Regions from separate parts of the Arthrobacter sp. zg-Y750 genome, predicted to be linked through region 2. Evidence: riboswitches for the same ligand, from Rfam matches in the RefSeq annotation. Region 2 holds a riboswitch; each other region holds the start of a gene.

Region 1 (3,242 bases), on a different contig from region 2:
CGCGCGAGCTGCTGGAAGCCATGCCCCCGGTGATCGCGGAGCTGAACTAGGGGGAGCAGGCTGCCCGGGGCCGCTCCGGGCTCCTATCCTTAACTGATGACAGCTAACGAATACCGGGCCCCGTCCGGCCGCCCGCCGGCGCAAATCCCCTGGCTGGCGTACCGCTTCACCCGCAGTGATGCCGTGGCGGCGGGCTACTACGTCCTGTTCCTGCTGTTGCTCAGCTTTGTGCCGATCGACATTCCGGGCCTGTCCGCGCTGATCCCGGATCCGCTGGTGGCCGCATATGTGATCAACCTGGCCTTCTACGCGGTGGGCGGCGTCCTGGCCCTCATCGCAGCCCGGGCCTATGTGGCACGGGAAGCAAGGATCCTCGCTACCCGGCCGGTCCTTTCAGCGGCGCTGATTCCGATCGGCGTGATCCTGACCATCATCGCTTCCATGGTGGGCCTGATCATCACCGGCGAGGCGGAGACCGCCGTGAACCAGGAGGCCGTGCAGGGCCTTGTGACCGAGATGTCGCCCTGGCTTGTGGTGCCCCTGGTGGTGGTGCTGGCGCCGTTCGTCGAGGAGTACATTTTCCGCCACCTGCTGATCGGCAAGCTCAGCCGCTACTGGAACACCTGGGCCTGCTGCATCCTGTCGGTCCTGTTGTTCGCCTCCATCCACATTGTGGGCAAGGAGTCGCTGTCCCTGCCGGTACTGATGCCCTATCTGGCCACCGGCGCCGTGCTGGTGGGCATGTACGTGTGGGCCGGGAACAACTTCATGCTGTCCTACGGGGTGCATGCCGCGAAGAACCTGCTTAGCGTGGTGATCATCTACGCTGTGCCGCCGGAGCTGCTGCAGCAGTAGGGTCTCACGGCTGTTTTAGAGGATCCGCGGACGCCCTCTGTACAGCTGATGCGGGTATTGGCCCTTCCAAGCCGCATCAGCTGTACAGAAGCTGGAAGAGCAGGTGCGCGTCAGCTGATGCAGAACTCGTTGCCCTCGGGATCGGCCATCGTGTACCAGGAGTGCGGGCCCTGACTGGCCTCGTACAGGAAGGATGCACCTCGACCTTCCAATGCGGCCCGGGCTTCGTCCTTGTCCCTGCCCTCCAGCCGCACATCCAGGTGGATTCGATCCTTGACGGTCTTGGGCTCGGGGACGGGCTGGAACAGGATGCGCAGCCGGTCCTCCTGTCCCACCTGATCGGCAGGGCAGATAGCTGCGCCGTCACGCCAGACCCGGACACCGTTGTGCTCAATCACGTCCTCGGGTTTTGCGAAGCCCTGGTCCAGCAAGGACGAGATGAAGCCCTGGTCCGTGGGCTCCAACGTCCAGCCCAAGGTTTCCGCCCACCAATCGGCCTGAGCGTGGGCATCGGTGCAGTCTACGCAGATCTGTATGTTCGTCATGGCCCAGAGCCTAGGAGGGCAGCGCCACCGTCGGCACTGAATTGCGGCCAGCTACCGTCCGCAAGCTAGGAGCCGGGCTTCTCGAGCCGCTCACTTTCGGGTGCCCGGACCGGAGAGCCGTTGCATGGCAGTACCCGCTCCGGCCGGGCCAAGTAGAAAAAAGAGCTCCGGGCTTCGGAGCCAAACCCGCCGGGCACCATCAGCGTGGAATACCGCTGGCACCACTGGGGCGTGTCGACGGCGGCTTCCAACGCGGTTGCGACCGCACCGACATTGTGGAACCACATCAACTGCTGCTGCCCGTCGATAACCAGGTAGATGAGGTCCAGCTGCGGATCCGCGGTGACGTCGACGTCGGCCCAGTGCTCCCAGCCCTGAAGCCGGCGGCCGTGGATCCAATGGATGTTGTGGCCCGGAGCGAAACCGGTGCAGTTGCTCGGGGAGGAACTGCTGAAGTCGGGGTTGTTGAAGCCGGAGTTGCTGACACTGGAAATGCTCACAGTGGGTTCCTTTTCAGGTTGTCCTTGCCTGCAGCGGATGAAGCAGGCCGCTTCGTCATCCGAACCACCCGCCGAACAGTGGGGTTGGTGTGGGGCCAGTCGGAGCTTTTATGCCCGGCGAACCGGGCGAAGGCCACATCTCGTGAAGCTGAAAACTACTGTAGCGGAGGGCGCCGACATTTCGACAGGAGTGCGGGTTTCCGGGTCCGTTTCCGGGGCGCCGGGCGGGTCGGGCGCCGGGCGGGTCGGGCGCCGGGCGGGTCGGGCGCCGGGCGGGCCGGAACGGCGGCAACGAAAACTTCCGCTCGCAGAGCTCGCGAAAGTTATTAAAGCCGCCTAACCCGGCCCGTCCGGTGCCCTGGTGCCGCACCGCGCCTAACCCGGCCCGTCCGGTGCCCTGGTGCCGCACCGCGCCTAACCCGGCCCGTCCGGTGCCCTGGTGCCGCACCGCGCCTAACCCGGCCCGTCCGGTGACCCCGTGTCCCGCCCCGAAAGGCGGCGGAAAGGAGGGACGGCTACGGGGCGGAATCCACCACGGAGGTTCTAACCGAAGTCCATGCCTGAACGGTGCCGGCAGGAGCGTTGGGGAAGTCCTGCAGCAGTACGTCCTGTTCGCCGATGACCAGGCCTGAGTCAGGATCGATGATGATGTCGGTCCGCGACGTTCCTCCTGGGTGGGGGATTCCGATGGCGATGCCTGTCCTGCCGTCCACTGTTGCCTGCTTGTCGCTCATGACCACGCCGGGGATCAGTGCAGCGGCCCGATACATGGTTGCGCGCAGGTCGGCGGGGACGGCCCCGGTGCGCAGGCCGTCAGCGATCGTCACGAAGGCCTCCGTTTCCGGCGTTTTGCCGGCTCCCTCGGTGCGCTCGTAAATGAGGTCCAGCAGTTCCCGGGGATCCCGGGGCAGGCTTCCGGCTTCGTCAAGGGAGGTGCCGATGATGACCATCGGCGCTTGTCCGTAGAAGGTACCTCCCGGGCCGCGCTGGATTCCGACCGTCGGGTTCGGCTCCCCGCCCTTCGGCGGCAGCTGGGCGATCTCGGCGGCCGCCGCTTTGGCGGCGTCGGACGAGGACTCGAGGGGAATCCGCTCTCCGCGGTCCCAGATCCATTCACCGTTCCTGTCTGCCGGTATGTAGAGCTGATCGCTGACGGTTTCCTGCCAGGAAAGGTCGCTGCCGTCAGCCATCTGCTTGCCGCCCCAGGTCAGCTCGGTTGTGTCGATTTTCAGGTACTGGCCGGGGCCCACCACGGGATCGGAGGTGCGGATAGTGGCGTCGGCTGCGGCGTTCAGGACTTCTGCCGCCTCAGCGGTGGCGCCGGGACTGGCGGGCCGGACGA
Region 2 (3,242 bases):
GGCGGCCTGGGCCTGCTGGCGGCGGCCAGCGGAATGCTGGCGCTGGCCGCCGCCGGGCTGGACAGCTAGGAAGCCCTCACTTGTCGTTGTGCTTGGCCTTGAAATTCTCGTTGTCGGAGTTCAGGCCCTGCGCAAGGTTGGAGTGGACCTCCGTGCGCGGGTCGGAGTGGTCCTGGCTGCCGCTGCCGTCGGGAACTTCCGCGGAGGTGGACATCAGGTTTTCCACCGCGTTCTCAATCGGATTCGCGGACTCGTTCTTAGGGTCGCCGGCTTTCGGATCAGTCATCATCAGCTCCTTGAAGGTAATTCATCAGTAGCCTTACGAATCCCACTCTAGGGCACACCAAGCCTGCCCGCACCGGGTCACCATAGACGGCTGCTGGCCAGCCGCGCACCTTCGCCGAGGGCTTCGAGCTTGGCCGCCGCGATCTGCGGGTGCACGCGGCCGCCCAGCCCGCAGTCCGTAGACGCAATCACGTTTTCGCGGCCGACCAGCCGGGCGAAGCGCTCAATCCGGTCCGCCACCAACTCCGGATGCTCCACTACGTTCGTTGCATGGGAGACGACGCCGGGAATGATCACCTTGCCGTCCGGCAGCTTGGTGTCTTCCCAGACCCGCCATTCGTGCTCGTGCCGTACGTTGCCGGCTTCGAAGCTGTAACCGCCGGCGTTGATCTTCAGCAGGGTGTCCGCCAGGTGCCGGAACTCGATGTCCGTCGTGTGCGGTCCGTGCCAGGAGCCCCAGCACAGGTGGAAGCGGATCTGCTCCTCGGGAAGGCCGCGCAGTGCGTAATTCAGGGCCTCAACCCGGATTTCGGTGAAGCGCAGGTAGTCCTCGACGGACGGCTCGGGATTGATCTGGTCCCAGTTCTCCGCAATGGACGGATCGTCGATCTGCACAATCAGGCCGGCGTCGATAATCGCCTTGTATTCCTCCCGCATCGCGTCCGCGCAGGCGTAGATGAACTCCTCCTCGGTGGCGTAGTACTCGTTGGCGATGCGTGAACAGGAACCGGGGGAAAGCGAGGCGAGGAAACCTTCCTCCAGCCCCGCCGCCGCCAGCCCTGACTTGAGGTTGCGGATGTCGCCGGCAACGGCGTCGTACCCGGTGTATTCCACCTTGCCGGTGACCTTCGGGAAGACCTTCTGGGCGCCGGTGGTGATGCTCGACGACGGGTCGGTGTAGGCCTCGCGGAAGCGCCCCCGGTCGCGGCGGTCACCGAAGCTGGTGAGGACCGGTTTTCCCGGCTCGGAACGGACGGGCTCCATCTCCCAGATGCCGGTCTCCGCCACGGTCAGGCCGCTGAGCCGGGCAAAGGAATAGGACCACCAGGCCCCGTAGTCCACCTCGGCGGACATTGAATGCCCGTACTCGCCGTCGTTGGGGATGTCGATGCCGGCCCGCTGCTGGCGCAGCACCAGGTCGGCGACGGCGTCGCTGAGCAGTTCGGCATAGCCCCCGGTGTCGGAGGGGTCCGCGTCCCGAGCCGCGTTGGCCGCGAGGAGTTCGGGGGTGCGGGGCAGGGAACCGGCATGGGTGGCCAGGATACGGTCGGTGCTTTTGCGCATGGAAATAATCCTTGGGATTCACGTGCTCTTGCCTGCACCGGATGCCTGGAAAAGGCGGTGCAGGCCGCTTCGTCATCCGAACCACCCGCGAAGCATGGGGTTGGTGCACGGCCAAGTCGGAGCTTGGCGGCCGTGTCTCCTGAAGCTGGTGCCCATCCTAACCACGACGCCGGGCGCAGGCCAAGCATGTGACGGCAGGCAAAAAGAACGGCGGCCCCGGGGTTGCCCGGTGCCGCCGTCCTGGTGGAACTGAAACTGTTGTGCCGGTTAGCGCACGCCGCTCATCAGCTTCTTGATGGCCGGGGTCGCCGCTGCCAGGGCGATGCCCAGGACAATGGCGGTTCCGCCGCTGAACAGGAAGTAGCTGACCTCGGTTTCGGGGTCGTAGAACTGTGCCAGCCAGCCGGCCAGCGTGGTGCCCAGGGAGACCGAAAGGAAGAACAGCGCCACCATCTGGGTCCGGAAAATTTCCGGCGCCAGCTTGGTTGCCACGGACAGGCCGATCGGGGAGATAAACAGCTCAGCGAAGGTGAACAGCAGCAGGATGCCGACAATTGCCAGCAGCGGGGTGCTGTTGGGGCCGCCGCCGGAGAACGGGATGAAGGCCAGGAAGGCCAGGCCCATTACGGCAAGTCCCAGGGAGAACTTCAGCGGCGAGGACGGCTGCCGGTCGCCCAGCTTGGTCCAGACCGCGGCGAAGACGGCCGCGAAGATGATGATGAAGATCGGGTTGATGGACTGCACCCAGGCCGCCGGCATGGTGAAGCCGAAGATGGACCGGTCCAGCGAGGTGTCCGCGTACAGCGCCACCACGGTGAACTGCTGCTGGAACAGGGCCCAGAAAGCGGCGCTGGCGATGAACAGCGGCATGAAGGAGTACACGCGGCGGCGTTCGACGGCGCCCACCTTCGGGCTGCGCAGGATGATCACGAAGTATGCGATCGAGGCAAGGATGGCCACGGTCGCCATGACCACTGCGAGGTTCTCCGCCTTGAGCAGGCCGAAGACCACGGCCAGGGCAACGATGACCACAACGCCGGCGGCAACGCCGCCCATGGTGGCGTACTTGCGGCGCGGCAGCGGGTTGGTCACCTGGTGGGCAGCCTCGGGCAGGTACTTGCGGGTCAGGCCGTACTGGACGAGGCCGATGGCCATGCCAATGGCAGCCAGGCCGAAGCCGTAGTGGAAGCCGAGCTTCACCTGGAGCAGGCCGGTGAGGAGGGGGCCGACCAGGGCGCCGAGGTTGATGCCCATGTAGAAGAGGGAGAAACCAGCGTCGCGCCGTTCATCCTTTTCGTCGTACAGGGTCCCCACCAGCGAAGTGGCGTTGGCTTTGACGCCGCCGGAACCCAGGGCAATCAGGATCAGGCCGGCGGCCAGCCCCACTGCGCCCGGGAGCACGGCCAGCGAAATGTGGCCGAGCACAACAATCGCGGCGGAGTAGAAGAGCACGCGTTCGGATCCGAGGACCCGGTCCGCAAGCCACGCACCAATGATGGTGGACAGGTACACACCACCGCCGTATGCGCCCACCAGTGAGGTGGCGATGGCTTTATCGATGCCAAGGCCGCCCTCGGTGACGCTGTAGTACATGTAGTACAGCAGGATGCCCTGCATGCCGTAGAACGAGAAGCGTTCCCACAACTCGACACTGAAAAGATTGGCCAACATCC
Region 3 (3,242 bases), on a different contig from region 2:
CCAAGGCCCGTGCTCCCCCGAGCGAACCGCCCAGCACGGTGTGCCAGGCCCGGATCCCGAGCAGGTCGGCCAGCCGTGCCTCGGCGCGCACCGAGTCGCGGACGGTGACAAACGGGAACCGGGATCCCCAGGGCAGTCCCTGCGGATCCGGGGACGAGGGACCGGTGGAACCGTAGCAACCGCCCAGCATGTTCGCCGCCACCACATAGAACCGGTTGGTGTCCACGGTTTTGCCCGGCCCCACCAGGTCATCCCACCAGCCCGGTTCATCCGTATCGCCCCGAGCCACATGGGTGCTGCCGGTCAGCGCATGGGCAATAAACACTGCGTTGCCGGCGTCGGCGTCGAGCCGTCCCCACGTTTCGTAACCGAGGACGACGTCGGGCAGGTAACCGCCCGTTTCCAGGTCGAGTCCGCCAATGGAGGCGAACTGCAGCACCCCGTCCCGGTCGGTGACGGGGTGCTGCAGAGCGGGGTGCCGGATCGCCACGGAAGGCTCAGGCTCCCTTGGCGGCCCGGAAGCCGGCATCGAGGTCCGCCAGGATGTCATCGATGTGTTCAATGCCCACGGACAGCCGCACCAGCCCCGGGCTGACCCCGGCGGCCAGCTGCGCCTCGGCACCGAGCTGGCTGTGTGTGGTCGACGCCGGGTGGATGACCAGCGAGCGCACGTCCCCCACGTTGGCCACGTGGGAATGCAGTTCCAGTCCGTCGACAAACCGCTTCCCGGCGTCCACCCCGCCGTCGATCTCAAAGGACACAATCGCGCCGGTGCCGCGTGGACCATACTTGCGTCCGCGCTCAAACCAGGGACTGGATTCCAGACCCGCGTACGCCACCGAGACGACGTCGTCGTGCCCCTCGAGCCAGTTGGCGACGGCGACTGCGTTGGCGACGTGCCGCTCCACCCGCAGGCTCAGGGTTTCCAGTCCCTGCGCAATGAGGAACGCGTTGAACGGGGACACCGCCGAACCGAGGTCGCGCAGCAGCTGCACCCGGGCCTTGAGGATATAGGCCAGGTTGGCGCCCAGCGCACCGTTCACGCCCAGGTCCCGGGCATAGACCAGGCCGTTGTAGCTCTCATCGGGGGTGTTGAAGCCGGGGAACTTCTCCGGGTCGGCGGCGAAGTCGAAGTTGCCCGAATCCACGATCACCCCGGCAATGGAAGTCCCGTGCCCGCCCAGATACTTGGTGGCCGAATGCACCACAATGTCCGCACCCCACTCAATCGGCCGGATCAGGTACGGCGTGGCGAGGGTGTTGTCCACAATCAGGGGAACGCCGGCGTCGTGCGCGACGGCGCTGATGCCCTCCAGGTCCAGCACGTCCTGCCGCGGGTTGGAGACCACCTCGCCGAAGAACGCCTTGGTGTTGGGCTGCACCGCTGCCCGCCACTGCTGAAGGTCATCCGGGTCCTGCACAAACGTGGTGTCGATCCCGAACTTCTTCAACGTGTGCCGAAGCAGGTTGTAGGTGCCGCCGTACAGGCTGGGACTGGCCACGATGTGGTCACCGGCATGGGCTACGTTGAGCAGCGCAAAGGTTTCCGCTGCCTGCCCCGAGGCCAGCAGCAGCGCGCCGACGCCGCCCTCCAGGGAAGCGATCCGGTTTTCCACCGCTTCCTGGGTCGGGTTGCCGATCCGGGTATAGATGGGTTCCAGTTCGGCCAGCGCGAACCGGTTCGCGGCGGCCTCAGCGCTGGGAAACACAAAGGACGACGTCTGATAGATCGGCAGGGCACGCGCACCGGTGACGGCGTCGGGCTCCTGGCCTACGTGGATCTGGCGGGTTTCAAAAGACCAATCTGCACTCATGATGCTCCCTCATACCAGGGGCCGCACAACGCCGTCGTTCCGGTTTTGGGTACACGAACGTGCACACCGGAATTCCGGTAGGGCTGCGGGGCCCGCGCTTGCCGGACGCCCTCTTGGCGTACGGCCAGGTCTTCACCCGGGGCACCCCACCGCGGTTGGAGGGTTGCCGGCCAGCAAGCCGGGGCTATCTGCTGGCACTCATGACCTGCACCTATGAAAACCGATAGCCGGGCCCAGCGCAACCTTCATGACTTTGCGTGAAACCCGGTGGCGCCCCGATCCGCCGTTTCGCTTCCGCCGGCACTGAAATTGGCGGTAAGGAGGTCCTAAGTCGAGACGGTGGTCACAACGTGCCACAATGAGCCGCATGCGCTTGGATCATGTTTCTTACGCCTGTGAATCTGACGGTCTTTTGGCCACCACCGAGAGGATTGCTGCTGCCCTCGGCGCCGACTTCGTTAAGGGTGGCGTCCACCCCCGATTCGGTACCCGCAATATGATCCTCCCCCTGGCCAACAACCAGTACGTCGAGGTTGTGGAGGTGCTCAACCACCCGGCATCGGACAAGGCCCCCTTCGGCCAGGCCGTGCGCCAGCGCTCCGAATCCGGCGGCGGCTGGATGGGCTGGTGTGTTGCGGTGGATGACCTCTCACCCTTCGAAGAGCGGCTGGGCCGTTCCTCCGTGCCGGGCAACCGGAAGTTTCCGGACGGCCAGGAGCTGACCTGGCAGCAGATCGGCATCAACGGCCTGATTGCCGATCCGCAGGTGCCCTACCTGCTGCGCTGGGATGACGGGACCGAGGCACTGCACCCGTCCAACGCCATTCCCGGCATGCCCGGCTCCGTGAAGCTGAGCTCGCTGACCATTGCCGGTTCCGCCGCCCGGGTCAGTGACTGGCTGGGCACCCGTGTCGAGGAGCCGCTGGACGGCCTGGGAGTCACCTGGATCGCTCCGGCCGGCACACCGGGCGTTATGTCGGTAACCTTCGACACCAGCAAGGGTCCCGTCGAGATCTAGGGTCGGGTTTTCCTGCCGGGTTGGGTTTCTGCTGCCGGTTGGAAGCGGCAGCAGCAACCCAAACCGGTCGATTCCTCTAACCTGCCAAACTTTCCACAGTGCGCAACGGCACGCTCGCCGGAAAACCGTGCACGCCGTATGCCTGTATCCATGGATCAGGAACTTCTCTTTGCGGCCGACACCGCGAACGCCCTGGCTAAACCACTGGCGCTGCGCTGCGCCGCAGGCGAATTGGTGCGGATACGGCGGGGTGTCTACGTCGGTGCTGCTGCCTGGGCCCACATGCCCCGCTGGGAACGGGACCGCTTGCGGATTGTTGCGGCGCTGGAGAGCGGATCAGGGCCAAGGGTGCTGCTCCAGGAATCAGCGGCAGCAATGTGGGGGATTCCCGTCATCGGTTCCCCACCGGA

The links. A riboswitch is a leader RNA that binds a small molecule or an ion and turns the genes downstream of it on or off. The one in region 2 is predicted to bind S-adenosylmethionine.
Region 1: linked by a shared signal. The riboswitch ahead of LOC57_RS02290 (hypothetical protein) and the one ahead of LOC57_RS05605 (cobalamin-independent methionine synthase II family protein) in region 2 are both predicted to bind S-adenosylmethionine.
Region 3: linked by a shared signal. The riboswitch ahead of LOC57_RS14805 (bifunctional o-acetylhomoserine/o-acetylserine sulfhydrylase) and the one ahead of LOC57_RS05605 (cobalamin-independent methionine synthase II family protein) in region 2 are both predicted to bind S-adenosylmethionine.

Annotation. Positions count from the first base shown of each region.
Region 1 covers NZ_JAJJOC010000004.1:11,189-14,430, reverse strand. Annotated here, with positions in the region: gene LOC57_RS02305 (NAD(P)H-hydrate dehydratase) at 1-50, shown strand, start outside; gene LOC57_RS02300 (CPBP family intramembrane glutamic endopeptidase) at 97-855, shown strand; gene LOC57_RS02295 (VOC family protein) at 966-1,400, opposite strand; gene LOC57_RS02290 (hypothetical protein) at 1,466-1,900, opposite strand; SAM riboswitch class IV at 1,916-2,048, opposite strand; gene LOC57_RS02285 (CU044_5270 family protein) at 2,416-3,242, opposite strand, start outside.
Region 2 covers NZ_JAJJOC010000008.1:27,638-30,879, forward strand. Annotated here, with positions in the region: gene LOC57_RS05595 (hypothetical protein) at 1-69, shown strand, start outside; gene LOC57_RS05600 (hypothetical protein) at 77-286, opposite strand; gene LOC57_RS05605 (cobalamin-independent methionine synthase II family protein) at 364-1,569, opposite strand; SAM riboswitch class IV at 1,589-1,714, opposite strand; gene LOC57_RS05610 (peptide MFS transporter) at 1,837-3,240, opposite strand.
Region 3 covers NZ_JAJJOC010000022.1:161,067-164,308, forward strand. Annotated here, with positions in the region: gene metX (homoserine O-acetyltransferase MetX) at 1-490, opposite strand, end outside; gene LOC57_RS14805 (bifunctional o-acetylhomoserine/o-acetylserine sulfhydrylase) at 498-1,814, opposite strand; SAM riboswitch class IV at 1,904-2,020, opposite strand; gene LOC57_RS14810 (VOC family protein) at 2,182-2,832, shown strand; gene LOC57_RS14815 (endonuclease domain-containing protein) at 2,983-3,242, shown strand, end outside.